Regions from separate parts of the Gracilibacillus salinarum genome, predicted to be linked through region 3. Evidence: riboswitches for the same ligand, from Rfam matches in the RefSeq annotation. Region 3 holds a riboswitch; each other region holds the start of a gene.
What was found. A riboswitch is a leader RNA that binds a small molecule or an ion and turns the genes downstream of it on or off. The one in region 3 is predicted to bind thiamine pyrophosphate.
Positions count from the first base shown of each region.

Region 1: linked by a shared signal. The riboswitch ahead of MUN87_RS19005 (3-oxoacyl-ACP reductase) and the one ahead of MUN87_RS02495 (ECF transporter S component) in region 3 are both predicted to bind thiamine pyrophosphate.
Region 2: linked by a shared signal. The riboswitch ahead of thiW (energy coupling factor transporter S component ThiW) and the one ahead of MUN87_RS02495 (ECF transporter S component) in region 3 are both predicted to bind thiamine pyrophosphate.

Region 1 covers NZ_CP095071.1:4,019,912-4,030,530, forward strand. Annotated here, with positions in the region: gene MUN87_RS18955 (hypothetical protein) at 1-224, shown strand, start outside; partial or broken gene MUN87_RS18960 (Rossmann-fold NAD(P)-binding domain-containing protein) at 474-1,328, shown strand; gene MUN87_RS18965 (GNAT family N-acetyltransferase) at 1,651-2,100, shown strand; gene MUN87_RS18970 (hypothetical protein) at 2,442-2,780, shown strand; gene MUN87_RS18975 (MBL fold metallo-hydrolase) at 2,989-3,759, opposite strand; gene MUN87_RS18980 (Lrp/AsnC family transcriptional regulator) at 3,890-4,303, shown strand; gene MUN87_RS18985 (hypothetical protein) at 4,443-4,754, shown strand; gene MUN87_RS18990 (DUF5694 domain-containing protein) at 4,862-5,116, shown strand; partial or broken gene MUN87_RS18995 (phosphoribulokinase) at 5,158-5,741, shown strand; gene MUN87_RS19000 (anti-sigma factor) at 5,775-6,755, shown strand; gene MUN87_RS22345 (hypothetical protein) at 6,905-7,033, opposite strand; TPP riboswitch at 7,301-7,401, shown strand; gene MUN87_RS19005 (3-oxoacyl-ACP reductase) at 7,531-8,283, shown strand; gene MUN87_RS19010 (LLM class flavin-dependent oxidoreductase) at 8,352-9,659, shown strand; gene MUN87_RS19015 (hypothetical protein) at 9,734-9,904, opposite strand; gene MUN87_RS19020 (hypothetical protein) at 10,101-10,568, shown strand.
Region 2 covers NZ_CP095071.1:2,257,848-2,268,466, forward strand. Annotated here, with positions in the region: gene MUN87_RS10420 (DeoR/GlpR family DNA-binding transcription regulator) at 600-1,370, opposite strand; gene MUN87_RS10425 (HAD family hydrolase) at 1,579-2,436, opposite strand; gene MUN87_RS10430 (ring-cleaving dioxygenase) at 3,345-4,313, opposite strand; TPP riboswitch at 4,432-4,546, shown strand; gene thiW (energy coupling factor transporter S component ThiW) at 4,633-5,133, shown strand; gene MUN87_RS10440 (aldo/keto reductase) at 5,893-6,732, opposite strand; gene MUN87_RS10445 (Msr family ABC-F type ribosomal protection protein) at 6,855-8,306, opposite strand; gene MUN87_RS22430 (erythromycin resistance leader peptide) at 8,635-8,679, opposite strand; gene helD (RNA polymerase recycling motor HelD) at 9,168-10,619, opposite strand, start outside.
Region 3 covers NZ_CP095071.1:500,959-511,577, forward strand. Annotated here, with positions in the region: gene MUN87_RS02490 (M24 family metallopeptidase) at 80-1,360, shown strand; TPP riboswitch at 1,493-1,599, shown strand; gene MUN87_RS02495 (ECF transporter S component) at 1,700-2,293, shown strand; gene MUN87_RS02500 (ABC transporter ATP-binding protein) at 2,295-3,725, shown strand; gene MUN87_RS02505 (energy-coupling factor transporter transmembrane component T family protein) at 3,731-4,525, shown strand; gene MUN87_RS02510 (YkgJ family cysteine cluster protein) at 4,573-5,298, shown strand; gene MUN87_RS02515 (YckD family protein) at 5,369-5,689, shown strand; gene MUN87_RS02520 (CAP domain-containing protein) at 5,717-6,841, opposite strand; gene MUN87_RS02525 (RNA polymerase sigma factor) at 6,990-7,535, shown strand; gene MUN87_RS02530 (hypothetical protein) at 7,532-7,939, shown strand; gene MUN87_RS02535 (hypothetical protein) at 7,939-9,000, shown strand; gene MUN87_RS02540 (CBM96 family carbohydrate-binding protein) at 9,948-10,619, shown strand, end outside.

The sequences.
Region 1 (10,619 bases), 1.3 Mb from region 3:
TCGCATTACAGGTGATAGGAATTTCCGTTACACAAAGCGCTGTGCGAAATGCAACACAAAAAGGGTTGTTGAGCATCCATAATTATACCATAGATCGATTTAAAGCAGCAGGGATTAAGAATGTGGAAAAGGAAGTTACGACATTTTTGGCGAGAGGAATATTATGTAATATTTCTTATTTCATAGATCTTCATGAGCTAATTGATGGTAAAAAAAATCAATAATCCAGTTTAGGTGATTTCACGGGAGGTGTTATAGATGAGTACAAACAATATGAAGAATTCTATTGTATTAGGTATTATAGCTATCGTGGTCGTATTGTTCACATTTTGGGATTAAGATAAAAAGCTTTATCTGTTAGAGGTATTTCATCTTAATCTTTCCTGTAGGAGGATGGAAATAGCAGAGTCGCTAACATCCTATTTTTTATTATTTTTATGATTGATTAATCACTAACTAAAGGAGTTTTGTAAATGAAACCATCGATTGCTTTAGGAGCAACTGTTGGGACAGGACAGGTTTATTGTTTTGGAATTATTGAACAGAGGGATAGAAGTTATTGCTTTCGGTCGATCCAAAGTAAATTGAATGCACTAATGGTGGAACATGATCATTATCCAAAATTAACAGTTAAACAGGGGGATATATTTGATTATCAAACAATTATAAAAGTAGCTGATACTTTAGGGAAGAAAATTGTATTTGTTGATGAAATTTACGTATATGGACATCAGGTTGCAAAGGGAGATGAAAGTCATCCGCACCAGCCACATACTAAAAAAGATAAAATTAGAGTGGAATTTGGGAAGTTGATATTCAGTTCCAAATGGAGAAGAGCGGAAGCATTAATTGTCCGATTGGCATATTATTATGGTCCCACATCACAAGATTCTTATTTGCAGCCAACTCTAGAAGGAAGGGCAGCTAATAAGATTACGATTTTTATTGGAAATTTGAAAACACCTCGGGAATATGTCTATTTACCAGATGCCACTAGAATGATTGTAGATATAGCTGTAGAAGATGATTCTTATGGAGAGAACTGGAATATACCAGGCTCTGAATTGATTTCTGGTAAGGAAATTATCAAAATTGCTCGTCAAATAACTGGAAGTCGAAAGCTCATCATTCCACTAACTAAAAATGCTATTCGTTTTATTGGCTTGTTCGATCTATTTATGAGAGAGATTGTCGAAATTATGTACCTCACTAAAGAAGGGTTTATTTTGAGTGGCGAAAAATATGAAAAACGGATCGGCATCATTCCAAAAACATCATTTAAAAAAGGACTCGAAGAAACATTAACGCGATTGATGCGTGTAAATTAATTGCACTGAGCAATCATCAAAATGTATCATGTAAGAAGTTATCAAATAGGGAGAAAGACCCTCTGTGTGGACAATTCTATTCAGAGGGTCATCCCACAATATTGCAAAACCCTCGCACAATTAGAAACAATCTCCGTTTGCATTGCATAGAAATTGTGATGACTAACATCAATTACAACATTTAATCCAAGTTAACTATGTGCAGTAATCGACTCGTACATAACTTGAAATCGATTACCGTTCTTAGCACTTGCTGTAGTCAACATTCAGAAAATTTCAAGATAACTCAAAAAGCATTTAGAATTGAGGTGTAGGCAATACAATGAGCAACGTGCATTTTAAAAATATTGATGATACGAATGAATGCAAAGTTAGAAATATTAAATTAAAGAGTGGACAAGAAACATTTATCGAAACGGTAGATGAATGTTTAGATGAAGCGAAAATCCATCGTGAATGGCATCCAGTAGCTATATATGATGCTGATGAAATAATAGGATTTGCTATGTACGGTTCTTTTGGTCCTAATAAAGATACTTGGATTGATAGAATAATAATAGATAAAAAATATCAAGGTATGGGTTACGGAAAAATTTCGATGAGGAAGCTTATTGATATCGTTTCAGAAGAATATGGAGTAAACGTTATATACTTAAGTATCACTGAGGACAATAGAATTGCCTATAGCTTATATGAGAGTATAGGGTTCGAGTTCATGAATGAAAGGGATCCGAATAATGATGAACTTATGTTTAAGTACACAGTTAGATGAGTGATGGAGAGGTCTAGTTCTAAAAATTTCCAAATTCCCGTGAGATGTATTGCTTTTGATTAATGTGCCACCGAATATTAATCAAATCAATACCACACGGATGCTGAAGACATACGGTAGAATAAGCCGCCCATCTCCTATGAAAATAAATTTAATAAAGTGAGGGATATTCTATTAAAAAAATATTCTTTATTGTCATATTAATTTGTATTGTTTCCCTAAGTGCTTGTAAACAAAAGGATGATAATTCAGATGAAAATATAGGAACAGAAAACTTAAATAATCCAGACGGCAGACTAACTTACGGAGAGAGTTACAAAGATAAAGATAAAATAGTAACGATGCATACAGCATATGCAGAGAGAACAGAGGGCAAAAAGGATGCCGAAAGTATGTTCACCATCTCTTCAATTGTTTCCATCGAAAATGTTGGAGAAATGTCTTTGATTACAGAAAACTTAAATTATCATTTAGTCCATGGTGAAGAAAGATATGAAGGTGAGTTTTTAGATAATCAAAACCCTTCAATTACAAAAATAGAACCCACGGAAAAAATAACTCTCAACATATCTTTCAAAGTTCCTTTTATTCAAGACTCATACAAATTAATAGTTGGTAGTTCAAGTTCATCATCAGATGAGCCTTGGTATATAAATGATTTGGATAAGTATGAATACTAAAGTAAATGTAATTATGTATACAAACTAGCGAAGGATAACCTCAATATTGCTACAGTGGTATTTGCTTTCATGATCAAATATTGAAAAAGCTGGATGCTGTCAAACCAGCTAAAGGATTATGAGTAATAGTAAATAATTTATGAGTCGATAAGCAACATGTGATTATGATAATGCAGACAGAAAGTGCTCACTTTCTGTCTGGGTAACTTTAATACAAGTAAGACTCTCCGTCATCTGGAACAAACACATTAGAAGTAATACCTTTTTCATTCATGAATCGCTTTAATTCATCCCTTGATAATGTCCAATGGTTGACAGCCTCCATGTGAACAGCAATTATTTTAGCTTGTGGAGCTGCTTGGTTGACCTGATATACATCCTCTTTCCCCATAACTAAAGAACCGCCTTGACTGAATTGATTATCGCCTGCATTAACAATTATAATTTCTGGTTTGTGTCTGTCTATTTCTTCCTCGACTCCATCATACCAGACCGTATCACCGGCGATATATAAAGTTTTCTCTGATGAATGTTTGAAGACAACGCCGCACACATGTCCAGCTAGCTTTAGGATCTCGCCTCTTCCATGTTCACCTTTCGTTTTCGTTAACTGAATACCTTCGAAGATTGTATCCTCTTGTAAAACCTCGACATTTCCAAAACCATCGTTTCGAATGGTGTTTGCGTCTTCTTCATTTTGGGTGAAAAGCTTGATTTCTTTTGGCAATATTTCTTTAGCAGCATCATCCCAATGGTCAGGGTGAAGATGTGTTACGATAACGGCATCTGCCTGGATAATATGATTAACACCGACCGGCAGGCTAACTAAAGGAAATAATTGATCTCCTTGTGGCGCGCTTGAAGCTGGATTTGGCATAGGCGGATAAGCGCCTTTTTCCGCTAGCATTGGATCAATTAAAAACTTTTTCCCTGCGTATTCAACCATTAATGTTGCATTTCGAATTTGTTGTATCTTCATAACAATTAACTCCTTTTCGTTGAAAATTTCTCTACACAATGTATATTCTAAACTATGACCTATTCACAAATACATGGATGAAATAAAGTCTTTTACCGATTTGACTTTATTTATGAAAGGAGGGAAAGAAATGTTAGACAGAACGGATTTTCTTATCATAGATGAATTATCCAAGAACAGCCGTATTACTATGAAGGAATTAGGTGAAAAAGTGCATTTGACTGGACCTGCTGCAACGGCAAGAGTAGAAAAATTAGAAGATAGTGGTATTATTGAAGGGTATAGTATTCAACTTAACCAAGTTAAAATGGGATATGATATCCATGCTTTTCTGACGATTATTACACAAACGATTAATCATCAGCCATATTTAGCGTTTCTAAGAACTCGTGAGCAATATGTAATCCATCACTATAAAATTAGTGGAGACGGTTGTTATCTTCTTGAATGCAAGTTCACATCCAATGAACAAATGAGTCACTTCTTAGAAGATTTAAATGAGTATGCAAACTACAAATTATCCATAGTGATTGATGAAAAATGAAAAGGGTAGGGGTCAAGACGGTCAGCGATTGGATCGTCTTTTTTAGTTTCAAGAATAAATTAATAAGAATAATATGGAATATTATGTTAAGATATTGAGTGAAACGCAGTATTAATAAACTAATAGGTGGAATCTATTTATGACAAACGATAATCAAAAATCAAATATCGGCTTTACACTATTCAAACCTACAGGCGTAAAACATGAATATTCAGTTGTTGATGTACACAATAAGCAAGTCACTGGAACGATATCATACAATGGGAAAGTGTATATGACTGTTCATGTAGATCTGAAAACAAATACTGTGGACATTGATGGAAGTATTAAAGAGCTTGAAGATATTGCGATGGATAAAGCATCCTACATCGATCTGTTTAAGAGCCAGGCGGAATTTTTTGTGGAAAATAATATACGTGACCCAAAGAAGTATTACAAGCAATTTGAGTAAGCCATATTATGTATAGTGATTTGGAGAGGTGTTTTTGCAAAAAAGAAATAAGACATTGACGAAGCTGCTCCAATCTAGACACGTCATTGATGGAGCCCTACAGATAATTGAATAGCGAAGAATCTGTTGAAAAACTTGAGAAAATCTACTTATCTTCTGTTACGATAACGGATGACAAAGGCAGAAAAACAGGATTCGATTTTTTGAACAAATGGATGGAAAGAGAATTGATGATCTTTAATAATGTCTTGGATGTAAGCGATTCATATGATCGGATTTTACTCATTATTGGTAGTGATCATCTCTGGATGCTGAGGAGATTATTTGAAGGGAAATGGCTGGAGAGTTATCAACCCTTTTAAACATAGTAACCTGCAAGCCATTGAACAAACTGGAGGTAAAGATGGACTACATATTAAAAAAGCTAGCCAATTTGATAAGCAGTCAAGATCGAAAAATGATAATTGGCATCTCAGGTCATGGTGCATCTGGACGGATCCATATATTATAGAATCAGCTGCTATGAGGAAATATGCTGTTATCAATTATGAATATAAGAATGAAAATCATCAATATAAAATGACAGCTTGTCATCCTGGTGCTCATCATATAACTGCTTTAGAAAGAGACATAAAAATGATCAGAGACGACTTGGATTTATACACTCTGGCAACACATTATGATCAGAGTCATTATATATCTGCTGAGAACGATGTAACTATTATAGAAGGAATGAGTGTGGCGTTTTCCAATCTGGATTTATTTGATGTAACAATTTACTTATACACGAATGGTGAAACGGAATTTACCAGAAGATCCACAAGAGATATTGCTGAAAGAGGCGCAGATATAACAGCACTAAAGCAATCTCACAAAGAACGCAGAATTCAATATGAAGTATTTATGCATCCTTATCATCAAAATTTCGATATAGTTGTGAAAAATTCGAATGAAAAGTATTGCATAGAAAAAGAAGAACTAATTTGATGGCTGTATGAACGAAAAAGTAAGGATGGAACGATGACAGAAAAACAAATGCTAAGAAACTCAAAATTCACGCTTGCATTTCGGTTTATTCTGACATTAATAGCTGTGTTTTTTATTTATGCGTTTTATATGATGGTTACGAATATAGTATTTGATAAATCAGCGATTGGAAAAGAAAATATGTATTATTCCAGTCTTGCGCTTGAATGGACAGTACCCAATGTGCGAGGTGATTTTGAGATAAAGGAAGAAGACCTGTCAGCTTTCGGAACAAAAAGTTTGTCCTATAATGTATTGAAAAAGGTTGGGACAGAAGATCTTGTAATTGGTGAGGCGCAAATAACGAAACGACTGTCCAGCAGTTATTCAACCATTACTTATAAATATCCAGGTCAAAAGAAATTAAGTGAATTTTCCTTTTCGCTACCTGAAGACCCACGTTCAGGAGGAAAGTTAAAGGCTAATACTTCACCAAATGTGTGGGGAACATTGGAGAAGCTGCCTGAAGGAACAGTGGGCGAGTTAGCTTTTTCCACTACAGATTTTATGAAAGCTGAGCAGCTGATACAATCATTAGCTGATTATGATCTTCGCGTATTATGGATGCCTTTGTATACCGGGGAGTTCGTTAATTATGATCCCTATGGCTGGACTGGTGGAAGCAATTTAATGATGTTATCCGATGTAATTGGTTTAACAGGCGGTATGGATCATGATGAAAACTATCATCAGTCACTCTGGATTACCTGGTTAGATGAAGGTTCACTAGAGGATAGCAAGCAGCTGATGTTAAAGAACATGGGCGACCTTCTTGAAAAGCCTGAAAGTTATTATCAGGATTTCCTGCGTCTCGGCCATTTAGAGGAAAGATATCAATATCTTGAAGAAGAAGGTTTTTCTGTATATGGGGCTGTTGTAACAGGTCCTGCAAAAGAATTATTAACATTGCAGGAGGCTGACTTTGTTCAGGGTGAACAGCTAGGAGAAGTTGAGTTGTGGAATTGGGAGGAGTGAGGACGTTACGAGGCGGTATCATAGGGTCTTTAAGACTTATGCCACGGAAAAGGGATTTGAGCATTATCGTTCTCAATCAGAGGGTAAAAAATGACCCGAATTAGTGGAAGGAAAAGGAGCAAAAGATTTTGCTCCTTTTTGTGTGACAGTTATTTCTTTTTCAAGTGCCTAAGATAGCCCATGGATGAGGCAAATGCTGCTGTTCTTGCAGGGACGCCTTTTTTCATTAGGTTCTCTGTCGTTTCTTCAATTTTTTCGCCGACACCTTTGCTTTTCAAAGTAAACCCTCCTTTCTTTCTTATTATGTGTGGCGGGAGATATATCAATACGACCAAAGCTTATCAGTACCGGATATCACAAAAAGAGGAAGTCAAAATGATTCTGAGCAGACGTTGCACTGTTCACGGTTTCAACAGACCGAACCTTGATGAGAGTAGTAGTGCTATAAAGAGCAGGGGAATAATAAAATATGTGAAGAATAACATGAACAAGTCATATTACCTTGACATAAATTTCTTTAAACGATACTATTAAAAATAATTTAATATATGCACTAGGGGTGTTATTTAACTGAGATGAGTATTACCTCAAACCCTTTGAACCTGAACTAGTTGAAACTAGCGTAGGAAAGTGTAAACTCTAATACATACTTAAAGAGCGACTGTTCTTTATGCTTAATATGTAGTTATTTAGTTTTACGCAATTTTCCTATGGGAAGGTTGCGTATTTTTTTTATTTAAGTTTCATCAAAATTAAAAATACAGGAGTTGTTATGATGAGTAGAAGCGTATTAGTAACAGGTAGCAGTAGAGGTTTAGGAGCAACCATTGTAAAGACGTTGGCACAACAAGGTTTTCAAGTGGTTATCAATTATTATCAAAGCAAAGATGCTGCTGAGAAGCTAGTTTCTGAGATTGGTGAAAAGAATGCGATTGCAATTCAAGCTGATGTAACAGATCGTAAAGAAGTAGATAAATTGATAAATAAAGCAACAGAATATTTTGGTCAAATAGATGTTGTAGTTAACAATGCATTAGTAGATTTCAAATTCGATCCAAACAAACAGAAAACCTTTACAGAACTCACTTGGGAGGATTATCAAAAACACCTAGATGGTACGTTAAAAGCAGCATTTAATGTAGTTCAAAGCGTCATACCTCAATTCATTGAACGAAAAAATGGAAGTATTATCAATATCGGTACTAATCTATACCAAAATCCAGTTGTACCCTACCACGAATATACAACAGCTAAAGCTGGATTAATAGGATTCACACGTAATATCGCTTCTGAATTAGGACTATATGGTATAAAAGCGAATGTCGTTTCAGGTGGATTATTAAAAACGACTGACGCCAGTGCTGCTACAACTCCAGAAGTATTCGATTTAATTGCTCAATCAACGCCATTGAAGAAGGTGACCACACCTCAAGATGTAGCCAATATGGTTGCTTATTTATCTTCGGTAAATGCGGACGGTATTACAGGTCAGAATTTCACAGTTGATGGCGGTTTGACAATGAACTAATTGCTTAATCTTTAAAATAAGGAGTATGCAAGTCAATTAATAATGCTCTATTTGGAGGTGTGAAAAAAATGACAAAGACAAAAGGAAAGCAGCTACACTTAGGAGTTTTGCTGTATGGTTGTGGACACCACCAAGCAGCTTGGTTAATGCCAGATTCAAGCGTTGAACGGATTGGCGACATTTCTTATTACCAATCTTTATCACAAATAGCGGAAAAGGGGTATTTTGACGCAGTATTCTTTGCTGATAATCAGTCATTTAAAGCGAAAGATTCTAGTGATATGCCAGCATTTTGGTTTGATCCAGTAGTCAATTTAACTGCTATTTCTCAAGTGACAAATCATGTGGGATTAGTCACAACAATTTCAAGTACTTTTTCTAATCCTTTTACAGCTTCACGACAACTATTAAGTTTAGACCATATTACAAAAGGACGTGTTGGTTGGAATCTCGTAACGTCAATGACTGATTTAGAGGCATTAAATCATAGTATGGAAGAACTACCTTCTCATGACAAACGCTATGAAAAGGCAGATGAATTCGCTGCTTTAATGAATAAGTTATTTCTTTCATGGGACAGTAAGGAGTTTCTACATCATCGAGAAGAAAGAAAATTGATAAATCCTTCAAACATTCAGCCTTTTCATCACGAGGGTACTTATTTCACAGTGAATGGACCATCCACTACGCCAAAAAGTCCGCAAGGCAAACCAGTATCCATGCAGGCAGGGGCATCGAAACAAGGCGTTGCATTAGCTGCAAAATATGCCGATGCAGTCTATTCCGTATCGTGGAACTTAAACCAAGCCAAAAAATTTCGTGAAAGATTAGATGAACAAGTTAAACATAGCGAAGACAGCGATAGACATATCAAAGTATTTCCAGGCTTAGTAACCTATGTAGGCCGTACTCATGAAGAAGCGCTAGCCAAAAAAGCAGCATTAGATGAGCAATTACCTCTTGAAACAGCCTTAAAACAGTTGAGTTTCTTTATTCAACAAGACTGTTCTAATTGGGAAATTGATAAAGAAGTACCTCCATTACCCCCAGTAGAAGAATTTACTGGCCCAGTTGGACGTTACGAAACGATACTAGAAATTATTAATGATAAACAACCTACAGTAAGAGAATTATTAGGATATCTAAATGCAGGTGGTGGACATCACACGCTGATAGGCACACCCGACGAAATTGTGGATCAGATGGAAGTCTGGTTTGAAGCAGGTGTGGCTGATGGATTTAATCTTATGCCTCCTACATTACCTGGTAGTTTAGAGGACTTTGTTGAACTTATCGTTCCTGAAATGCAAAAAAGAGGTATTTTCAGAGAAAAATATGAAGGTCATACCTTTCGTGAACATTTAGGGTTGGCATAATAAAATGACTCTACTAGTTAAGGGGTGAGATGCTGGTATTAGTCTAAAAATGCATATGAGGGGATAATTTTTTATTATGTATCGGCCGTGATAAACGCAACCAATGGTTCGAAAGAGATCATTAGTGTTAGTATGTTTTCGATATCCAAAGGGATGATCCCTTTCCTGAATAAGTCTTCAAGCTCAGTTAACTGATGTAAAGCCTGATCGAGGTCATAAGTCTCATCGAATAGTTCATAGGACATGCCACCTAAAGTCTGTTCATGGTGCTTAAAATAGTAGAGAAAATTACTACGATTTTGTGAACTGATCAATTATTCTACCGGATGTTTTCTTATATTTACATCAGAATTAGACGATCATCAAAAAGGTCGTTCTTATTTATGTGGAATATTATGTTAGTATAGATGTAGAGAGAACTATGTTAAGGAGCAATATAAGATGAGTGAATTAAGTGATTTGTTATCAAGAAAAGTGATAGCAGCTACCATTTCTGGTTCGTTATTTGCTATCCTGTTAGGCTTAGCAGTTCCTAATCCATTCAGTGAAATTACATCGGTTGGTCAATATTTTCAAAATGTAGCCATAGCAGTTCGGGTATATCTTATGTATGGTTTTCCAGTTATCCTCTTGTACGCCACCATAACGTCTACGATAAGCGATTATATTGCCCATTGGTTAGCTGTACACACTAAGGGGAATTTGAAGATATATTTTTCATTAACATTTCATGTTCTTTTCGGATTGATTTTACTTTGGTACAGCTTGTTTGCATCTATATTGTATTTCATCACGGATTATGTGTTGATGAAGAAAAATATTTACAAATGGAATAGTGCTCTGAAAAGCTTTTGGATTCCTGTTTTCGTTTGGGGAGTTTTTGTAGTGATTACATATGTTATTGGCTGATTATAGTGGATCTTGAAAGTGAGACATCCAGACAGCGTCAAAATGAATACA
Region 2 (10,619 bases), 1.8 Mb from region 3:
ACCGCTCCGTCCAACCACTCCGCGTCCTGCGGGGCACGGCTGAAGCTAACTTTGTGAAGAAAGATCGCTTCACAAAGTGGATCTTCAGCGCCTGCCTGTCCCGCGGGAGTCTCCGTGGTTGGCCTACGCTAGTATATGGACTCTACAACTTTTGTAAGAGCTAGCATATTGATCACTGTATATATAACAGCAATTGAATGAATAACATAATGCCTAGTTCCACTGCTTTTAGCTGTTCCATATGATGTAGCACTTCCTTAAAGCGTAGGAAATAGGCGGAGACTCCCGTGGGATCAGCAAGAGCTGAAGATCCACTTAGTTTGTGCCTGCGTCTGAAAGTATCGCTTCGAAGTGAGCTTCCTCGGCACAAGGCAGCAAGGAAGTAATTCAAGTAGTAGCCTAGCTAAAGCCGTGCCCCACAGGACGCGGAGCCTATTTCCGGAGCTTTGCTAAGCAGATAAAATATATCAAAATTATCATTCTATAATACAGTCTTATTTTACATAATCCATATTATAAGAAACCATCTTCATATTTAGCATTGATTACTTCTATGACTATACTTTCTTATTTGTAAAAAAAAAGCACTTCGTTAATGATTAACGAAGTGCTTGGATAACTTCTATTCCGTTTTCTTTCAAATCATATACTTGCTGCTCAGGGGCATTGCTGTCCGTAATAATTCGCTGTACGTTATCGATTGGTGCTACATGAGCAAATGCTCGGATATGGAACTTTTGATGATTTGCCAGTAAATAAGTAGTATCTGCAATATCAATCATTTTCTGTTTAACCCGTGCCTGTTGCTCATTCGATTCGCTCATCCCTTTTTCAAGATGGACGCCTTTACAGGAAAGAAAAGCTTTATTGACATGATACAGATCCAACGAACTTACAGCTAATGGTCCAACAAATGACAACGATCTGGGTAATAAGGTACCACCAGTTGAAATAACTGTAATTTGATTTTTCTTACTTAATTCCAGTACGACATTAACTGAATTGGTTAAGACAGTGATCGGTATATTTGGAAGGTTCTTCGCTACATACCATGCTGTCGTACTGGCATCCAGTAAAATCTTATCTGTTTCGACAATATGTTTTACTGCCTCCTGGGCAATTGCTTTCTTCTCATCGACATACATCACTTCTCGCTCTTGAAAAGGAATTTCCGGTCCATCCTGGGAGTTGGCGATACTGACTGCGCCACCATGGCTTCTGGCTAACTTCTTTTCTTTTTCCAATTTTTCCAAGTCCCTGCGAATCGTTTCATCCGTCACAGAAAACAAACTTGCGAGCTCTGATACTCGAATACTTTTTCGTTGATTAACGACTTCTACTATACGTTGGTGTCTTTCGGCAACTAACATGACCATTCTCCTACCTTCGTTCTTCAAACATTCTATTACTGACTATAGGCAATTTCTAAGCAAAATTCAACTATTTCTTTCCTATACAAAACAAACACGTATTCCATCTCTATTTTGTAACCGCATACAATTTGACTGTTTATTTTTGAATATGTTTGCTATCATTTTATCACAGAATGAAACAAATACAAATAAAAACACAAACCTTTTACAGTTTGTGTTGAAAGAAATCTTTTAAGAAGTGATATACTCCTTCTTCATCATTCGTCTGTTCAGTTGTTACCCTTGTTATTTTCTTGATCTGATCTGTCGCATTCTTCATAGCAACTGGATAACCGACTATCTCCATCATTGCAATGTCGTTATTACTGTCACCAATAGCTAATACCGATTCAGGATTAAGATCATAGTGTTCTAATAATGCTGAGATACCAGTTGCTTTATTCACATTAGCTACCATCACCTCCACATTATGTGGGGATGAGGAAGAAGTAGAAAAGGGAGTATCCTGCTTGAGTTCATCTAATTCAGAGATCCACTGCTGCATGTGCTGATGACGATCAGCAAAACAATAGATCTTCGCGTATTGAACAGCAGGCAGTTCGTCGACCCAATCGATAGCTTGATTTATCGCTTCTTCTCTTTCCAGCCATTCATGCAGGCCCACTTCATCTGGCTTGTCCTGCTTTATCATTTGTTCCATGTAAGGCTGGTCGATTTTTAGAGTAGTACGATTCCCGTTAACCGGATGTACTTCATAAAAAATCTGATGGTCCCTGGCTAACTGAATCACACGGTCAATAACTTCTGTCGATAAATGGTGCTGACGTAATAACTCCTCGTCCAAATACGTAATCATGCCATTCGCCGTAACAATGCCATCAAGTTCTACATTACCTTCCGTAATATCTAGTACTTCTTTATAAGCGCGTCCTGTGACAATAAATACTTTGACCCCAAGCTGCCGAATTTGTTCGATCACGTTTTTCGTATTTTGCTCCAATTGATTATGGTTGTTCAAAATCGTTCCGTCCATATCCAGACAGACAGCTTTTATCTCATTCATGTGATTGTCCCCTTTCATATAACAACGAAAATAGTATAACATATGAGGTTGGCAGATAAATAATTTGTGATTTTTCCGTGGTGTTAATAGAGGATACTCATATAGACAGCTTTTACGTTTCTTCTTAAATTTGTCCTCTAGAACCCGCTCCAACCATTAGAAAAACCGAGCATAATCCGCCCACATAAATGATATACAACTTCCTATAATATGGATTATGTTAACTGGAACTGTCTGACACGTAGTTAATTTTGATAGTTTTCATCTGCTTAGCAAAGCTCCGGAAATAGGCTCCGCGTCCTGTGGGCACGGCTTCAGCTAATTTATGAAAGAAAATGCTTTTCTTTCATAAATGGATCATCAGCTCGCGCTGATTCCACGGGAGTCTCCGCCTATTTCCTACGCTTGAGGGAAGTGCTACAACATATGGAACAGCTAAAAGCAGTGGATCTAGGCATTATGTTATTCATTCAATTGCTGTTATATATATACAGTGATCAATATGCTATGTCTTACAAAAGTTGTAGAGACCACATCCTAGCGTAGGCCAACCACGGAGACTCCCGCGGGATTGTGCAGGTGCTGGAGATCCACTTTGTGAAGCGTTATTCTTCACAAAGTTAGCTCCAGCCGTGCCCCGCAGGACGCGAAGTGGTTGGCCGAAGCGGCATCATACCACACATAATATTTCAAAATAACCACTAAGCTGTTAGTTAACATAATCCATATTATAGGAACCCCTCTACATCTTCTTTATCGGAGGACGATGACGATGCAGGATGTCGCCATTTCCTGGGCGCTAGACTTGGCTGTTCCTGTCAAAAAGTGTACGAAACCTTTAAATATTAGGCTATCCTAACGTTAAATAAAAACCACACGCATTATTGCTATATGCGTGTGGTGATATTTTATTTATTATTCGTTTCCAATGGCGTTAAGTTTGCTTCGATTTCTTCTCGTTTATCCGCTAAAAAAGGTGGCAATGCCAAGGATTCGCCTAATGCTTCCATATTCTCATCGGTTGCAAATCCCGGTCCATCTGTTGCCAATTCAATCAAAATTCCATTTGGTTCACGGAAATATAACGATTGAAAATAGTAACGATCAACAATTCCTGAGTTTGGTAATCTTTTCTGACGAATCACATCTCGCCATGCTTCTAGTTCCTCTACATCTTCAACACGAAAAGCAACGTGATGTACACTGCCGCGGCCAGGCCGTTCTTTTTGTAATCCTGGTCGAACTTCTACATGAACTTCAGCTCCCGTTCCGCCTTCTCCTGTAGCAAAAACGTTGATTTCACGACCATCTAAAAGGGAATAACTACCTTCATGACGGAACCCCAGCACTTCCGTAAGCACCTTTTTTGTTGGAGTTAAGTCTGGGATGGTAAAGTGAACGGGACCTAATCCAATCACAGCTTTCTCCGCTTTCACTCCATTTCCGTCCCAGGGAACACCGCCAGCAACTCCTGTATTCTTTTCATCAGAAACCAATGTCAATCTTTGCCCTTCATGATCTTGAAAAGGTAACACCTGGCGACCAAATTGTTCACTGATCCCATCATGGACGATATCATACTGATCAAAGCGATCCTGCCAATAGGCTAACGCTTGACCACTTGCCACACGTAATGAGGTAGTCGAGATACTATTGTTACCAGTATAAGTGTGTCCCGCATTATTTATTTCAAAAAAGGTTAAATCGGTTCCCGGACTTCCCTTTTCATCTGCATAAAATAAATGGTACATGCTCGTGTCATCTTGATTGACCGTCTTTTTTACAAGTCGCATTCCTAAAATAGTTGTGTAGAAATTGAAGTTATCTTGCGCGTTGGCAGTGATCGCGGAAACATGGTGAATTCCTTTTAATTGCATGATGCATTCCTCCATTTCTTTACAATTAGTATACCGTGATTTTATCTCGAATTCAAGATAGTTATCTTATTGACTTTTTTCTATTTTTTGATAAAATTTTTGTTAATGACATAAGTGTGATCACTACTAGGGGTGCCTATGAGCATAGGCTGAGAGAAAAGCGCGCATAAGCTTTTTAACTCTAAGAACCTGATCTGGTTTATACCAGCGTAGGGAAGTAGCTATATACTTGATACGTATAGCCAGGTTCTTTATTAGAATCTGGCTTTTTTATTTTCCTTCAGCTGTGATCCCTTATGATAACAAAAGGAGGAAAAATATGAATCGTACATTATTATTAACCACAATGGCTGTATTTATCGCCATCGGGACACTTGGTTCGCAATTTCTTTGGTTTCCGACAGGTATTGCCAAAGCATACCCTGTTCAGCACGCGGTGAATGTGATGGCAGCGGTAACGTTAGGTCCTATCCCAGCAGTTACCATTGCCTTTATGATTGGTTTACTTCGAAATTTATTAGGGCTTGGTACATTGCTTGCTTTTCCAGGTGGAATGGTCGGAGCTTTACTGGCAGGTTATTTATATCGATGGACGAATAAACGCACATTCGCTGGTATAGGTGAAATGGTCGGGACAGGCGTCCTTGGCTCTCTGCTTTCTGTACCGTATGCTAAAGTATTGATGGGATCATCTGTTGGCGCATTCGCATTTTTGCCAGGATTCCTTGTCAGCAGTGTAACCGGGGCTATCATTAGACTATTTATTATATCAAGAGTAAAAGACGCCCCACTCATGCGTCAAAGTGTATCAAACAGATAAAGAATACTTGGTTGAATCAATGCTTTATTTGTTTAGAAAAATGAGATACTTTATGCTTTAAGAAAAACCGGGCATAACCCGCCCGGTCCTAACTGACTTAATTAATAAACAACTTCCTATAATATGGATTATGTCAACAAAGGCTGTATTGCAAAATGCTCATTTTGATATAGTTTATCTGCTTAGCAAAGCTCCGGAAATAGGCTCCGCGTCCTGTGGGGTCGGGTTCAGCCTCCTCGCGAGCAAAAATCGCTCACTGCGGGGTCTTCACACACGACTGATCCCACGGGAGTCTTCGCCTATTTCCTACGCTTAAGGGAAGTGCTACAACGGATGTAACAGTGAAAAGCAGCAGTTCTAGGCATTATCCATATTAAAGATGAGGTATAGACACTAAAGGATACCGCTCAAAATACTAGCTGTATTATTAGTTGTAGAGCAAAGCCATAGCGTAGGCCAACCACGTAGACTCCCGCGGGACAGGCAGGCGCTGAAGATCCACTTTGTGAAGTGCCCTTCTTCACAAAGTTAGCTTCAGCCGTGCCCCGCAGGACGCGAAGTGGTTGGACGGAGCGGTATTCTATCACATAAAAAATCTCAATATGGATACTTGGCTAGTAATGCTTAGTTTACATAATCCATATTATAGGAACTCTAATCATGTTCCATATGATTACTGATGTGACCTCACTTATATATTTTCAGGCTGATAATAAAAAACGATCGCACTCATTGCGATCGTTTTTTAAATTATCTATTTTACCGTTTACTAAACGTATCAGGATCTGGCCCAACACGCTCATCCTTATTCATATCATGGATCAGCTTCATCTCTGCATCTGTCAGTTCAAAATCAAACACATCCGCATTATCATGTATACGATGCTGTTTGACAGATTTCGGAATCGTCACAACACCTTGCTGTAAATCCCAACGGAGGATGACTTGTGCCGTTGACTTACCATGGCGTTTTGCGATATCCGTCAAAGTCGGATCGTCCAGTACTTTCCCTTGTTTAAGCGGAGACCAAGCTTCTAATTGGATATTGTGTTCTTTGCAATAATCATGTAAATTGCGTTGCTGCAAGTGTGGATGATATTCAACCTGGTTCACCATTGGTGTAATTTCTGCATCTTTTATCAGATCATCTAAGTGATGCTCTTTAAAGTTACTTACACCAATTGCTCGGATTTTTCCATCGTTATAAAGTTTCTCCATTGCTTTCCATGTTTCTTTGTATTTATTCTGATCCGGCACTGGCCAGTGAATAAGATAAAGGTCGAGATACTCTAATCCTAATTTATTTAATGTCGTTTCAAATGCTTGTAATGTCTCGTCATAACCTTGGTCACCATTCCAAAGCTTTGATGTAATGAATAATTCTTCACGAGGAATGCCAGAATCTTTTATTGCTTTTCCTACACCTTCTTCATTTCCATAAATAGCTGCTGTATCAATACTTTTATACCCATGTTCGAGTGCCCATTTAACAGATTGATAGACTTCTTCGCCTTCTTCTACTAGAAAGACACCAAGTCCAAACCATGGCATTTTCACACCATTATGTAAGGTCGTAGTAGCTTGTAAACTGTTTACCATTTTCAATTCCTCCTTTTTATCTCATTTACCCTATATTGCCACATTCTAATACTAATTTTAAAATATTGTGCTCACGATCGTGGCACAACGAAGCCACCAAGCATAGCTGGGTGGCTTCATCATCACAAGCGTTCTATTTGTTTGGCATTGATTTGAAACTGTATATCTGCAACATTTTTTATAAACATTTGATCATGTGTGACAAAAATGATTGTTCCTTGATAGGCTTTTATAAATCGTTCTAAAGCTTCAACGGCATGGATATCTAGGAAGTTGGTCGGTTCATCTAATAACAAAATATTATATTCTCCCAGAAAAAGCTGACTTAGCTGGAGCCGAATTGCTTCTCCGCCGCTTAATGCTTTCACCTTTTTTTGCAGATCTGTACCAACCAGCTGCATGGCATGTAATACGCTGCGCAACAGCCCATCTTCATAGTCTGACCGATTTTTCACGAATTGCCATACCGTTTCATCAGTCCTGAATTGATAACTCATTTGGCGAAAATAACCGATTTTTGCTTTAGGTGAAATGGTTAAACCGGATTGATTGCTAGCAAAATGGTGCAACAACGTACTTTTACCACTGCCATTTGGACCTGTTATGGCAATTTTTTTACCGAGTGGCAATTGGAAATTCACTTCTTCCAATAATACCTGTCCATTAGCGGTAAGGGTAAAACAATCAGCCATAATAGGAAATTTATTATGCAACTCCACCACTTTTGATTGTCTAAACATAATCGGCTTCTCATCTTGAACTGCCTCTACAGCCTCCAGCTTCTCCATTCGGTGTTCAATCGATTTGGCTGCTTTTTGCAATGCTTTCTGACTGGTTGCTTTGGACTTTGTCTCAAACATTCGGTTCGCCTTCGCCTTGGATTCTTTCTTCGGCATCGAAGCTGCCCTGGCGATTTTACTAGCCTTGTTCATCTTTTCCTGTGCTGCTTTTTCGAGTCGGCTTTTTTCTTTCAAATATTGTTCATGAGCTTGCCTTTGTTGATCTCGTTCTAATTCTTTCTGAGCAATATAGTCACTGTAATTGCCTGAATAGACATTAACCCTGCCATTATTCACTTCCCATATGGTTGTCACAAGTTCATCCAGTACTGCACGATCATGACTGATAAGTACTAATGCACCATAATAATATCGCAACTCAGACAATAAATATTTAATTCCGTCTTCATCTAAATGTGTCGTTGGCTCATCAATTAATAAGGACTCATGATAATTCGTAAACAATTGGGCAAGCTTAAGCCTTGTTTGTTCGCCTCCACTTAACCCATATTGATTCGGAACATGTAATTTTCCTAATAACTTAGGATCAGCCTGATGCGTATCTGGCCCTTCCATCTGCTCAAAATAACCTGCACTCACATGGCGATGCACGGTACCTTTTGTTGGCATCACCTTACCTGCAAGCAATCTTAATATCGTACTTTTTCCAGCTCCGTTTTTACCGACGATGCCAATACGATCAAATTGATGGACGGCCAAACGCTCCACTTTCATTATCTCTTTATCTAAATAGTTTATTTCTATCTGTTCTAATTCAAAACTAATTTGTTCCATTTTCGCTACCTCCCGAAATACTAAAATTTCGTATCGATAGCTAGGATATCGATACGAGCTGCGTTAAAAATGCTCGCTCGTATCAATAAAACCATAACATCATCATTCGGAATCACTCCTTATTCTATATTTTTAAATATGAAAAAATCACAGACAATCTGCCTGTGATTCGAGAGTAAAACAGAATAAAATGATTTGGTAAAAAAAAGAAAGGCAATCTTCCGCCTTTCTTTTGAATAAATTATTCATAAAGATTATTAAAAAAGGACAGATTTATCCCGTTTACCCTGCATGTAAAAACAGAAACAGAGTCTTTGAACGTATTCAGTTACTGATTCAAAGCTGGGAAACGTAATCTCATCGAATGTGTCATTTTTTAATAATCCTCCTTATATCTTCAGTATAGAATGGAATACCGCAAAAGTCAAAAAGTCAGCCAAAACCCAGCCGTTCCCTTAGATATTTATAGCTTCAAGTGCTGGGATCCCGCTCCTCCCTAGCACTTCGCGTCTTGCGGGGCCTATGTCCGCAGCTTTGCTAAGTAGATAATCTATATCAATATGATCATTTTGCATCACGGTCTCAGTTTATAATTCATATTACAAAAACCACTTTTCTTTCCAACAGAACAAAGGCGCAAGCGCCCGTTTAGAGGCGTAGCGAGTGGAGCGAATCAACTGAGATAAAGGAATCACGGTGAGCTTGCGAATCGATGATGACTTATCGTAGGGCGATTTCGCGAAGTCGTCTAGTCTCTGGGCGCTGGAGCCGGACGTGGCCGTTTCTGTCAGCGAACATCATATAGCCCAAAATTTATACTTTCTTGACTTACAAAAAAATAAGACAAGGTAGCTCCTTGCCTTACTTTTGTGAGATCTGATGAACTTTGTAATGGCGATATTGTTGTTTCGGTATGTCCTGTAGAAAATGCGTCGGTTTACCAATTGAAAACAACGCAAGATCATGCATCGCTCTTGTACAAGCTGTATAGAATAAGTTACGTTCTAGCTCATCCTGGAAATTATGATCGGATGCATCCAGAATAATCACTGCATCGAATTCAATTCCTTTGGCAAGATATGCCGGAATGACAACAATCCCCTTATTAAAAATATGGGCTTCCTGTGTCATCAGTTCCACTGTTACTCGGTGTTTCAGACGATCATAGACTGTTTGGCATTCTTCCAATGTTTTACCGATGAGTGCGATCGTTTCATGGCCATTTTGTTCATACAGTTCAATTTGTTCCACTATTTTTTGATCTAGCATGTCGTGCTGTTCAACTTCCATTACTATTGGCGTATCCCCTTCACGTTCAAATGGTTCAATCAAATCACCGTTCGGCATGAAAGATTTGGTAAACTCTACAATCGGAGCAGTCGAACGATAACTTCGCGTTAACACAATGCGCTCGTGACGTTCCTGCCATTTTTCAGAAAGCAATGTTTCATCTCTCAGCGCATGTGCGTATATCGCTTGATTAATATCACCAAGCAGTGTCATGCTGCTGACAGGAAACATTTGCTTCATGAGCACGAATTGGAAAGGTGTATAGTCTTGTGCCTCGTCAATGAACAAATGCTGAATGGTGCGTTGAGCATCAAAGCCTAATAAATTTTTCTCAAAATAAATAAAGGCAGGTGCGTCTTCCCATGTCAGGTATTTTTGCTTCAGATGTTCTTCTGTCGTATAACAAATTTCTTTCCATTGCTCCGGTAGTATCAAGCTACCATCAGTTATCCACTGATCTGATGAAAATAATTGACGGAAGGTTCTTAGCGGATCCACAAATGCTAACTGCTTTACTTTTTTTCTTAAAGGTCGCAAGCGCCATGCCACCACTTTTTTTCGCAATAATTCTTCCTCACGATCATAGTCGTCAAAAGTATCTTCTGAGAATTGATTCTCTTCCTGTAACATATGATGAACGTCAACATAATCTGCCTTTTCCAGCAATTCACTTTCTTCCAATACCCAGTCCTTTTCACGCTCCACTTTCTCTAAGCGTTTCAATTGCAGCAGTATCCAGTTCGATACTTTCTCTAAGCGATCCGCTATCGGTAATCTTCCTTCTGTCTGATAGAAATATTTCTCTATCATTTGCTTCGGAATAATTACCTGTCCCCTAAAGGTAATATTTCGAAAAACAATGCCTCGGGTTGATAAGTGTTCCAAATAATGATCAATCAGTGCTTTATAATCGAGACTTGCCTTATAATGCATGGATTCTACCCTTGCTTCATAATCATTCCCCTGCTTATTTAAATAATATTCCATCTGCTCAAAAGGCGTTTCCAATTGAAAGCTGTCATC
Region 3 (10,619 bases):
AACCAACTTAGAGGTGACTAGTCCTGTTCATTTAACAGATCAAACGATGCTATCGCATAAGAAAAGAATAATACAACGAATGAAAGAGGAAGGTTTCGACGTATTGGTCATTTATGCTGATCGGGAACATGGCGGAAATTTTGGCTACTTGACTGGTTTTGAGCCAAGGTTCGAAGAGGCTGTGTTAGTCTTGCACATCACCGGGAAAGCATATATGCTGCTTGGCAATGAGTCACTGCGAATGCATCAATACAGTCGAATTACCGTAGAGGCAATTCATACACCATACTTCTCATTACCGAATCAACCAATGGGAAATACGGATACATTACAAATGTTGTTTGAGTCGGCAGGTATTCTAAAGGATATGCAAGTTGGTATGGTGGGTTGGAAGCTATTTACGAGCAGTTTGGAAGACAATAAACAATTATACGATGTGCCTTTTTTTATAGTAGATACAGTGCAGAAAATGGTGAGTGAGTCTGGAATAGTCAAAAATGCAACTGATTTGTTCATCAACCCGGACCAAGGAGTTCGCACGAAGATGAATGCCAATGAGATTGCTCACTATGAATTCGGTGCTACACTTGCTTCGTCACGTATGTTGAATATGTTGGACAATATCGAACCAGGCAAAACAGAAATGGAACTCGCAGATGAATTGGCCGCTTTTGGTCAACCGAATAATGTTCAAACTATCGTGGCTACTGGGGATAGATTTACAAATGCTATAGTTGCTCCCCGGGCAAAAAAAGTTAGTGTAGGAGATACATTTTCCTCTACACTTGGGTATAGAGGTGGACTAACTAGTCGATCTGGTTATGTCGTTTCCTCAGCTAAGCAATTACCTTCAGAGCTAAATGATTATTTAGAGAGGTTAGCCATCCCTTATTATGCTGCTACTGTTGCCTGGTACGAAAATATTGCAATTGGTATGACAGGAAAGGATATGTATCATTTAATCGAAAGGGTTCTTCCGAAATCAGAATATAATTGGCATTTAAATCCCGGTCATCTAACTGCATCTGAAGAATGGATGTCTTCACCGGTTTATCCTGACTCAACTATCACGTTTAAAAGTGGCATGATGTTACAGATGGATATTATCCCAAAAGTCGCAGGATATGGAGGAGCTAGTGCTGAGGATGGCGTGGCAATTGCTGATAAAGAGTTAAGAATCGAACTTGCTGAAAACTATCCAATGGTTTGGGAAAGAATGCAACAACGACGACTTTATATGATAGATGTTTTAGGAATAAAATTGCAACCTGAAATATTACCATTATCAAATCTAAATGGTTATTTTCGTCCTTTTTTATTAAATAAAACAAGTGTATTGGCAGCAAATAATAATATTTAAATATATTACTTGAATTAGCAGGAGTACTGCCCACGCTGGTTTGCACAAGGTTATAAATTAGCTTCTCTCTTTCATTAATTCTTGACAATCTGGAAAAATCTGATATGATAAAGTCGAATTTAATATACGAAACACATCCACTAGGGGTGTCTTAACAAGACTGAGATTAAAGTGATACTTTAAGACCCTTAGAACCTGATCTGGTTTATACCAGCGTAGGGAAGTGGCGACTATTCCTATACATATGAGTTGAATAAGTATACGTATAGCCACTTTCTTGCGTGCGAGAAGGTGGCTTTTTTGTGTGGTAAAGAAAATATGTAGAAGGAGTGGGAGAAGATGAAGAAAAAATTAACATTGGTAGACATTTTAATTACGATTGTCATTGCTTTTATTTTTAGTGTGATTTACCGAATTTGGGGACCATTATACAATGTGATTTCTGTGGTTGGCTTGCAAGTTGATCAGCTAGTTTATGGTATGTGGTTTATGGCGGCTACGGTTGCTTTCCTGATTATTCGAAAGCCAGGTGTTGCATTATTAGCTGAAGTGGCGGCAGCTCAGGGTGAATTTCTTTTCGGAGGATCCTGGGGGATTTCATTATTACTATACGGCATCCTGCAAGGACTAGGCTGTGAGCTTGCGTTTGCAATGTTTCGTTACAAAAGCTATCGATTGTTTGTCACTTGTCTGGCGGCCATCGGTGCTACGATAGGTTCGTTAATACTGGATGTGTTTTATGGCTATATCGATACGTTAGCATGGTGGAATGTAAGTTTATTAATTGTTAATCGGACGATTGGTGCTATTGTGATCACTGGTGTTTTTGCTTATTATGTAGTGTTAGCATTGGATAAAACAGGTGTTACCAAGATAATTCGTCCGTTATCCGAAGAAGATTATCATTTTTCCGATAAAGAAACGGGGTCGTAGCATGATCGAAATTAACCATTTAAAAGCGAAATACCCAGGACAGTCCAGGACAATTATTAACGACTTTTCTGTATCCGTTCCGAAGGAGGAAAAGGTTTTATTAATTGGTCCTTCGGGTTCTGGTAAGTCAACCATCATGCAGATATTAGCAGGATTAATTCCGGAGGTTATCGACATTCCTCTAAAATATCAGTCTCGTACTGTACCTGACGCGTACGGCATAGTCTTTCAGGATCCGGACACACAATTTTGCATGCCATATGTCGATGAAGAAATAGCGTTCGTTCTTGAAAATCGAGGTGTCGATCGTGAGGAGATGCCTGGCCTGATAACAGAGTATCTCGAGCAAGTCGGTTTATCATTTGCTGACAATCATATGCTGATTCAACAATTGTCAGGTGGCATGAAGCAACGACTTGCGATTGCAACCGTTTTGGCGTTGGAGCCGTCCGTCATCTTTTTGGATGAACCTACTGCTATGTTAGATGATCAAGGTACTGTAGATGTGTGGGATACGATAAAAAAGGTGGCAGCAGATAAAACGATTATCATTGTCGAACACAAGATTGAGCATGTTTTGTCCTTTGTCGATCGAGTTATCATGCTTGATGAGTCAGGCAATATAATGGGAGATGGTACACCAGAAGCCATTTTTACGAGATTTCGTGAGAAGCTATATCGCTATGGTGTTTGGTATCCTGACATTTGGCATGATTATCTTGCGCAACGAGCAAATGCCAGGCCCTCTAAGCCAATGTCGGGTCAGCCGGTCATGCGTTTCGACTCCTTTACAGGTTACCGTCAGAAAAAAATAAAAATTGAATTAGAAAAGGCAACCATTAATCAAGGGGACTGGCTGGCAGTTACTGGTGAGAATGGTTCTGGCAAAAGTACACTTTTACTTGCCATCATGAAGCTGATTCGTATAAAAGGGAATATTTATTATTATTTGCCACAGGAATCAATTCATTGTAACTACCGGAAAATGGGTTATGTATTTCAAAATCCGGAATTACAATTCATTGCAAACTCTGTATATGAGGAGCTAGCTCAATCCTTAGTAAATAGTGGAGAGGAAGTGCTTGCTGAGAAAATAGAACATCATCTTAAAAAATATCACTTATTTCATGTCAAGGATCAACATCCCTACGAATTGTCTGTAGGGCAGAAGAGAAGGTTAAGTGTTGCTACCGCTACGATCGCTAATGTTGAGGTCTTACTCTTGGATGAGCCTACATTTGGACAGGACGCTAAAAACACGTTTGCTATGCTCGATATGTTAGACTCCTGTCGCAGAAATGGGATAACGATTATGATGGTAACCCATCAAAAAGAAATTGTGCATCATTTCGCTACTAGAGAATGGCGTGTGCAACAGGGGCAAGTTCAAGAAGTGACAACATATCCATTACCTATTCAAAGAGAGGGATGAGGCGAATGATTGGAGAGATAACGTATCACTCAACATGGCTGCACCGATTAAATCCAAGTATGAAGCTAATGGCTTTTCTAGTTGTATTTATTGGCTTATTGTTTATTCATAATCCCAATTTTTTGCTTTATTTTATAATAGGAGCAACTCTGATATATTTATTTGCTACGGGGCACACGTGGAAAATGATCGGTTTGCTCGCGTTACCACTATTAATTATATTCGTGTCTTCTGCTACTGCAATGATATTCTTTGGTGAAGGAGAAACGACTTGGTATCAGTTTGGTCTGATTCATATTACAGAAGAAAGCTTCTACCGTGGTCTCCACTTAGGATTAAGAAGTACGGTGTTTGGGATTTTAAGTCTTATCTTTGCTTTAACAACCAGACCGGTCTATCTGTTTTATTCTGTCATGCAGCAAATGAAAGTAAAGCCGGCATATGCCTACAGTTTTATGGCCGGAATTCGTATGCTGCCGATTATACTCGAAGAATTCCAGACATTACGCCAAGCTATGAAAGTAAGAGGAGTCGTATTTCCGCGAGGTGTTAAGGGCATGTATCAGAAAGTGAAGCAATACAGTATTCCGTTACTGGCACAAAGCATTCGGAGAGCACACCGAATCGCTGTCGCAATGGAAGCCAAACAATTTACCAAACAAACGGAAAGAACCTATTATTACAAAATGGTGATTTCCTTGCATGATCTTTTGTTTGTCATTCTCTTAGGCGCGTGGATGCTTGTGACTTTTTATTTCAGTATGGAATTTTCTCTTTTTCCAGTAGAAAATGTGCGGTGATCTGTTATACTAGTTGAAGATATCAAAACTAGTAGGAGTATGACTTGATGGAAAGCTATTTAACATATGACGAAATTTTAACGAAATGTGAACAGTTAAATGAAAAATATAGTATAGATGAAGAAACATTTTACCAGGTGGTTGATCAATTGTTAGAAAGTGATTTACCAACTAAGCAAAAAATAATTAAGGGATATCAGCAATTGATGAAAGCTGTATCGGAAGAGATGGAACAGATGGAAACTGCTGTCTCATTAAATCCGACTTGCCAAATGGGCTGTGCATTCTGCTGTTATTTCCCGATTGTAATTAACAAAATGGAGGCAAAAGTAATACAGCACTCAATTGATCAGATGCCTGTATCACGTAAAAATAAGATTAAACATCATATAAAGCAGTACTATGAAACGCACGGACAAGAGGTAGAGCAATTAGGTAAACTCGACGTCGTAACTGACGGTGATGCCAAATATAATTATAAAAAAGCAGGGCTTCCTTGTGTGATGCTTGATACAGAAACTAACCAATGTCTCGCATATGAAATAAGGCCACTCCCATGCAGAACCTATGTAAATTATACGGACCCGTCTGTTTGTAAGGACAATGAGATGCCGAAAGAAACGATCAGTTATGAATTTCTGTACCAGGAATATATGGGTGCATTGAATGAATTACTACAGTATTTATATGCAGAGGAAGACACCGCGATGGTGCAGTATCCCGACGATTTATATCAGGAAGATTTATTAATAAATTGGATGAAGACAATCTGATTTTTTTCATTCTTTTTTTTCGTATAAAGGACGATTATAACGTTACACTAAGAAAAAAAGGAGTGATTAAATGATTAGATTATGGAAGAAATGGCTAATCGCAGGGTTTATGATGTCATTGCTAGCAGGTATCAGCCTTTCCCCTGTACAAGCAGAAACAAACGATGTGACATTATCGGATGAACAGATCACCGAAATGAAGACATTACAGCAGGAATTGGTAGAAAAAGAAAAGACGATTATTAATAAGTATGTGGAATATGGCGTGCTCACCGAGGAAAAAGGAAAGAAGATTCTCGAGCATCTTGATAAGAAATACAAAATGCTCGAAGAAAATAAATTTGTTCCAATGTGGGACCACAAACATCACCATAAAAAAGATAAAGAGTAACAAATAAAGCTTACCCGCGGGTAAGCTTTATTTCGTGATAAAACTCTCTGTATAGAAAGGCTGGCCGTCCTCTTTCATGGCAACACCTATCGACATGAGGCGAAAATCAGCATGTAATATATTCTTTCGATGACCTTCTGAGTTCATTAAACCTTGATGCGCAAAGATACTGCTCGATTGACCAGCTGCCAGATTTTCCCCTGCTAATTGAAAGGAGATACCATCCTCTTTTAAGCGATCAAAAGGAGATTGCCCGTCGAGATTGTTATGACCAAAGTAATTATTTTCTGCCATATCGGTACTGTGGTTTTGAGCGGTTGTTCGTGCTTCTTCATACCACTGCAGAACAGGCAGACCGAACTTGACTCTGGATGCATTGGTCAGGTCAAACAATTGGTATTCAAATCCTTCTTTTAAGGCGTCACTTGTTCCACCGAAGAAATCTTGTTTTTGATTCTCTAACGACTCGGCCACAATCTGAATCGCTGCTAGTTGGTTATCCTGGTGAACATCATAGAAGAAAGTAACATAGCTTTCATCTATCAGAAACGTATCTTGCTCTTCACTATCGTTTATTTTATAGCGGGTAAAACCTTTTCGAATCGAATCTAATGGTTCACCAAACGCGTCACGAACATCTGTTTTGCTGCTGGAAAGGGTTATATCCTTTGTGGATGAGATTAAATCTTGATTAGTGTATAGAGCAGCGACCTGGTCTTGCTCATTGTAAGCTACCATAAGGAAATTCTGATAATTTTCATGATAGCTGTACCAATCAACTCCGTATTCATTTAGACTTTGCCGGTTCGCTTCTCCTAATTGTTCAGTGACGCTTGCCTTTGATTGAGACAATTCAATATTATGGATGGAGAACGACTGTTCGTCAGGTGCAGTAAGTTCAGGTTTTTCTGCATCTGATGGTGCTGGTGGCTGTGCAGTTGAATCAGTCAATCGTTCGTACACATTTTCAAATTTGTACTTCATTGTTTCGATGGTGCTTACCAACTGCGGATTATTTTTAATGTTTTCTACATCGGTGGTTAATTGTTGCCAGACACCGTTAATGCCTTTTTCCTGATAGTCATCACTATATATAAAGCCTAATATACCAGCAATTAGTAGCAAGGATATAAGCGCTCTTAACGTTCTCAATTTTTCACTCCTGACTGCTTGTTATCTAATAGTAACCATTATAGCACGATCTGGAAAAATTTAAGCATCAAAAACTTGAATAATTTTGTATACTTTTTATTCCTTTATGTCGTCCATTATGGTGTAGCCGTTTAGAAGGGGGGAGAGCATGATTGATGAGACGAAACTGATCGAAAAAATGAAAGCAGGTAATCAGCATGCGATCCGGATGATCGTAGAACGCTATCAGCATCATGTCTTTAAGGTAACATACAGTGTCGTTCGTGACCAAGAAATTGCAGAGGATCTTGCGCAGGAAGCATTTATCAAAATGCTCGATGCCCTTCCAACCTATCAGCATCAAGGATTTAAAACTTGGTTATCAAGAATCGCTTTACATAAAGCTATTGATCACCAGCGCCAAAAGAAACGAAAGCGGGAAGAATTACATACGTTTGAAAGCTTTCATCCTGTAGACAAGAAGTTGAATGTCGAAGAAGAAGTGATGGCTAACGATCAAATCGCTATGATTCAAAAGCGGATCAAGCAGATGCCTGCTAAATTTCAACTAGTTGTTCATGCCTATTATTTCGAGGAATTGAGTTATAGACAAATAGCGGATCGCTACCGTCTGGAAGAAACGACGGTGAAGACGAGGTTGTACAGAGCTAGAAAATGGATGAAGGAAAATTGGAAGGAGGAAGATTTTAGATGAGCCATCTTTCGAAAGAACAAGTTATCGCGTATCTAGAACAATCTATCGATAATAGAGAGGAAATGGAAAATCATTTATTAACGTGTGACAACTGTATGGAATTATATCTTAATGTGATAGACAATCAAACATATGAAGCCGCACCATCTTCTGATTTTACCAATACATTCATGCAACAAATGAACAAAACAATTGTAACACCTTCGAAGGGCCGCACAAATCGAGCACTGATTCATTACGCGATAGCGGCTGGATTCACGGTGCTTCTAACAGTATCTGGTGTATTCCAAGGTGTGATGCAAGCAACAAATGATCAACAAATGGAACAAAAACCATCTATCTCTGAGCATCTCATGTTAAAGACAGATCAATGGATCGAAAAGTTAAAAGGGGAGGGTAAGTAATGAATAATAAATCTGCAGTATTTGCATTTTTCTTAAGTTTTTTTCCGGGATTTGGTCAAATTTACTGGGGCAAAACATTCCGAGGTGTTATATATACACTAGCTTTTTTCGGTGGTGTATTTGTTTCACTGTTCTCAGCATTTACCGGGTTCGTTGGCTACAGTGAATTTTATATATTAATGTTTCTTTTACTAGCGATTATCTGGTTCATTAATTTGATAGATATGATCGTCACCATTTTACATGCAAAACCAACAGGAGTTGGGCATGCACAAGCTGGTGAATACGAGACGAATCTTAGTAATGAAAGAGTAAAGACCATCATTTTTTCCGTTATTCCTGGAATTGGCCATTTTTATATCGGATTAACATACCGCGGACTTACACTATTATCAGCTTTTATCGGTATCATCACGATTGTATTTTTTATCAGCATCTTAACCAGTGGCGTATTTTTAATCTTTTTATTAATCCTGCCAATTATTTGGGTCTACAGCTTATTTGATGTAATTCAACTTTTAAATCGTAAACAAGCTGGCGAACTATTAGAGGATAAAACGATATTAGATGATTTTGAACGTGCGCGTAATAGTGAAAATAAAAGCCGCGTATTAGCCGTTATTCTATCGATTTTTCCAGGAGCCGGCCATTTATATCTGGGCCTCCAAAAACGTGGACTTCAGCTGATGGCTGTATTCTTGTTCTCTATTTATATTTTAGATGTATTACATTTGTCACTATTTCTATTCTTGATACCTATTGTCTGGTTTTACAGTTTCTTTGATACGTTACAAACCGTAAACCGAATCGAATATGAAAACGTGCAGGATGTACCGATCTTTAAAAATATTAAGAACAACCAAAAGTGGATTGGTATTGGATTAGTTGTACTTGGGTTGTTTTATTTATTTGATCATGTCATTCTACCAGTACTGGGTAATCTGCTAGGCAATCATTTCTGGCATTACTATAATTCCTATTTCCAGGTCAGTATTGTCTGTTTACTGCTTATCGGAGGTGGGATGAAACTTGCACTGATGAATCGGAAAAAGAAATCATAAATAGTCTGACAGTAAAAGCACTCTAGGAATGAGTGCTTTTTTGTTTCCGTGATACAAATAATCTAGTGAATTGGATCTGCAGCTCATGTAAGATTTAGCATGTGAATTACTATCCATAAGCAACAATCAATAATTTATATTATTGGTAGTTGTATATCCTGGTTTTTCTAATGAGTAAAGAAAGTATATTAGTACAGTCACAGCAGTAATCATATGGAAAATGAAGCTGACTTCCTATAATATGGATTGTGTCAACTAGCCATCGCTAGCCAAGCATCCATATTGAGATATTTAATGTGCTAGAATACCGCTTCGGCCAACCACTTCGCGTCCTGCGGGGCACGGCTGAAGCTAACTTTGTGAAGAAGAGCACTTCACAAAGTGGATCTTCAGCACCTGCATAATCCCGCGGGAGTCTACGTGGTTGGCCTACGCTAGGATGTTTGCTCTACAACTTTTGGAATTGCTAGCATATTGATTGCACCATAAATAACAGCTTTTGAATAACATAATGCCTAGAACCACTGCTTTTAGCTGTACCGTAAGTTGTAGCACTTCCCATAAGCGTAGGAAATAGGCGGAGACTCCTCATGCGTCAGCGCGAGCTGAAGATCCACTTAGGAAAGAAAAGAATTTTCTTTCCTAAGTTAGCTGAAGCCGTGCCCCACAGGACGCGGAGCCTATTTCCGGAGCTTTGCTAAGCAGATAATGTATATCAAAATGAGTATTTTGATATACAGCCCTAGTTAACATAATCCATATTATAGGAAGTTTATTAATTAAGTCAATTAGGACCGGGTGGGTTATGCCCGGTTTTTCTTATACTTCCAAAATGCTGGGATGTTCCAACAAAAGAAGACAAGTATAACAAATAAATACATGTTCATTATATTGTTTCGTCTGTATACTATATCGAAAGCGCTTCAAAAAGATAGGAGGTTCGTTTTATGTTGGGTAAAATGAAACTGGAACACGTACGAAGTTTAGCTCTGATGATTCTTTTGATCGCATTCGCACTTTTGATGATGGTTCTTCAAGCACATTCTGTGTATGCAACATCAGCAATAACCATTGACTCGCATGCTGAAGGGCAGTCTGTACCTGTTGGGGTGGAACGCATTTCTGGAACATATACGAAGACTTATAATATGGAGATTGTGATTAATGGTGTGAAGGTTGTGAAAGTGCAGACGGATGACCCTGATGGTGATAATGTTGGTATCTGGTATTACGATTTGGACACCTCCACTTATGATGGGGAAATAGAATTAATGATCAAAGGACAAGATACTGTAACCAGAAGTAATGCATGGTCCACTCTTCATGTAAATGTGGATAACGCCGAAGCGAACGTTCCCGCTCTATCCATTGAGAAACCAGCTGATGGCAGCAGTGTCAAAGGTGATGTCAATATAAAGATTGCAGTAGAAGCCAAAAATAAAATAAACCGTGTGGAAGTAAGAATCAATGGAGGTACTTGGAAAGAAGCGTCGTTAAAAGGTAAATACTATAAATACAAGTGGAACACGTCTGATATTGGTGATAAAACAAGCAGTATCGAAACAAGAGCAATCGATTCCAACGGAAATACAGGAAAAAGCTCAACCTCTTATGTGAAA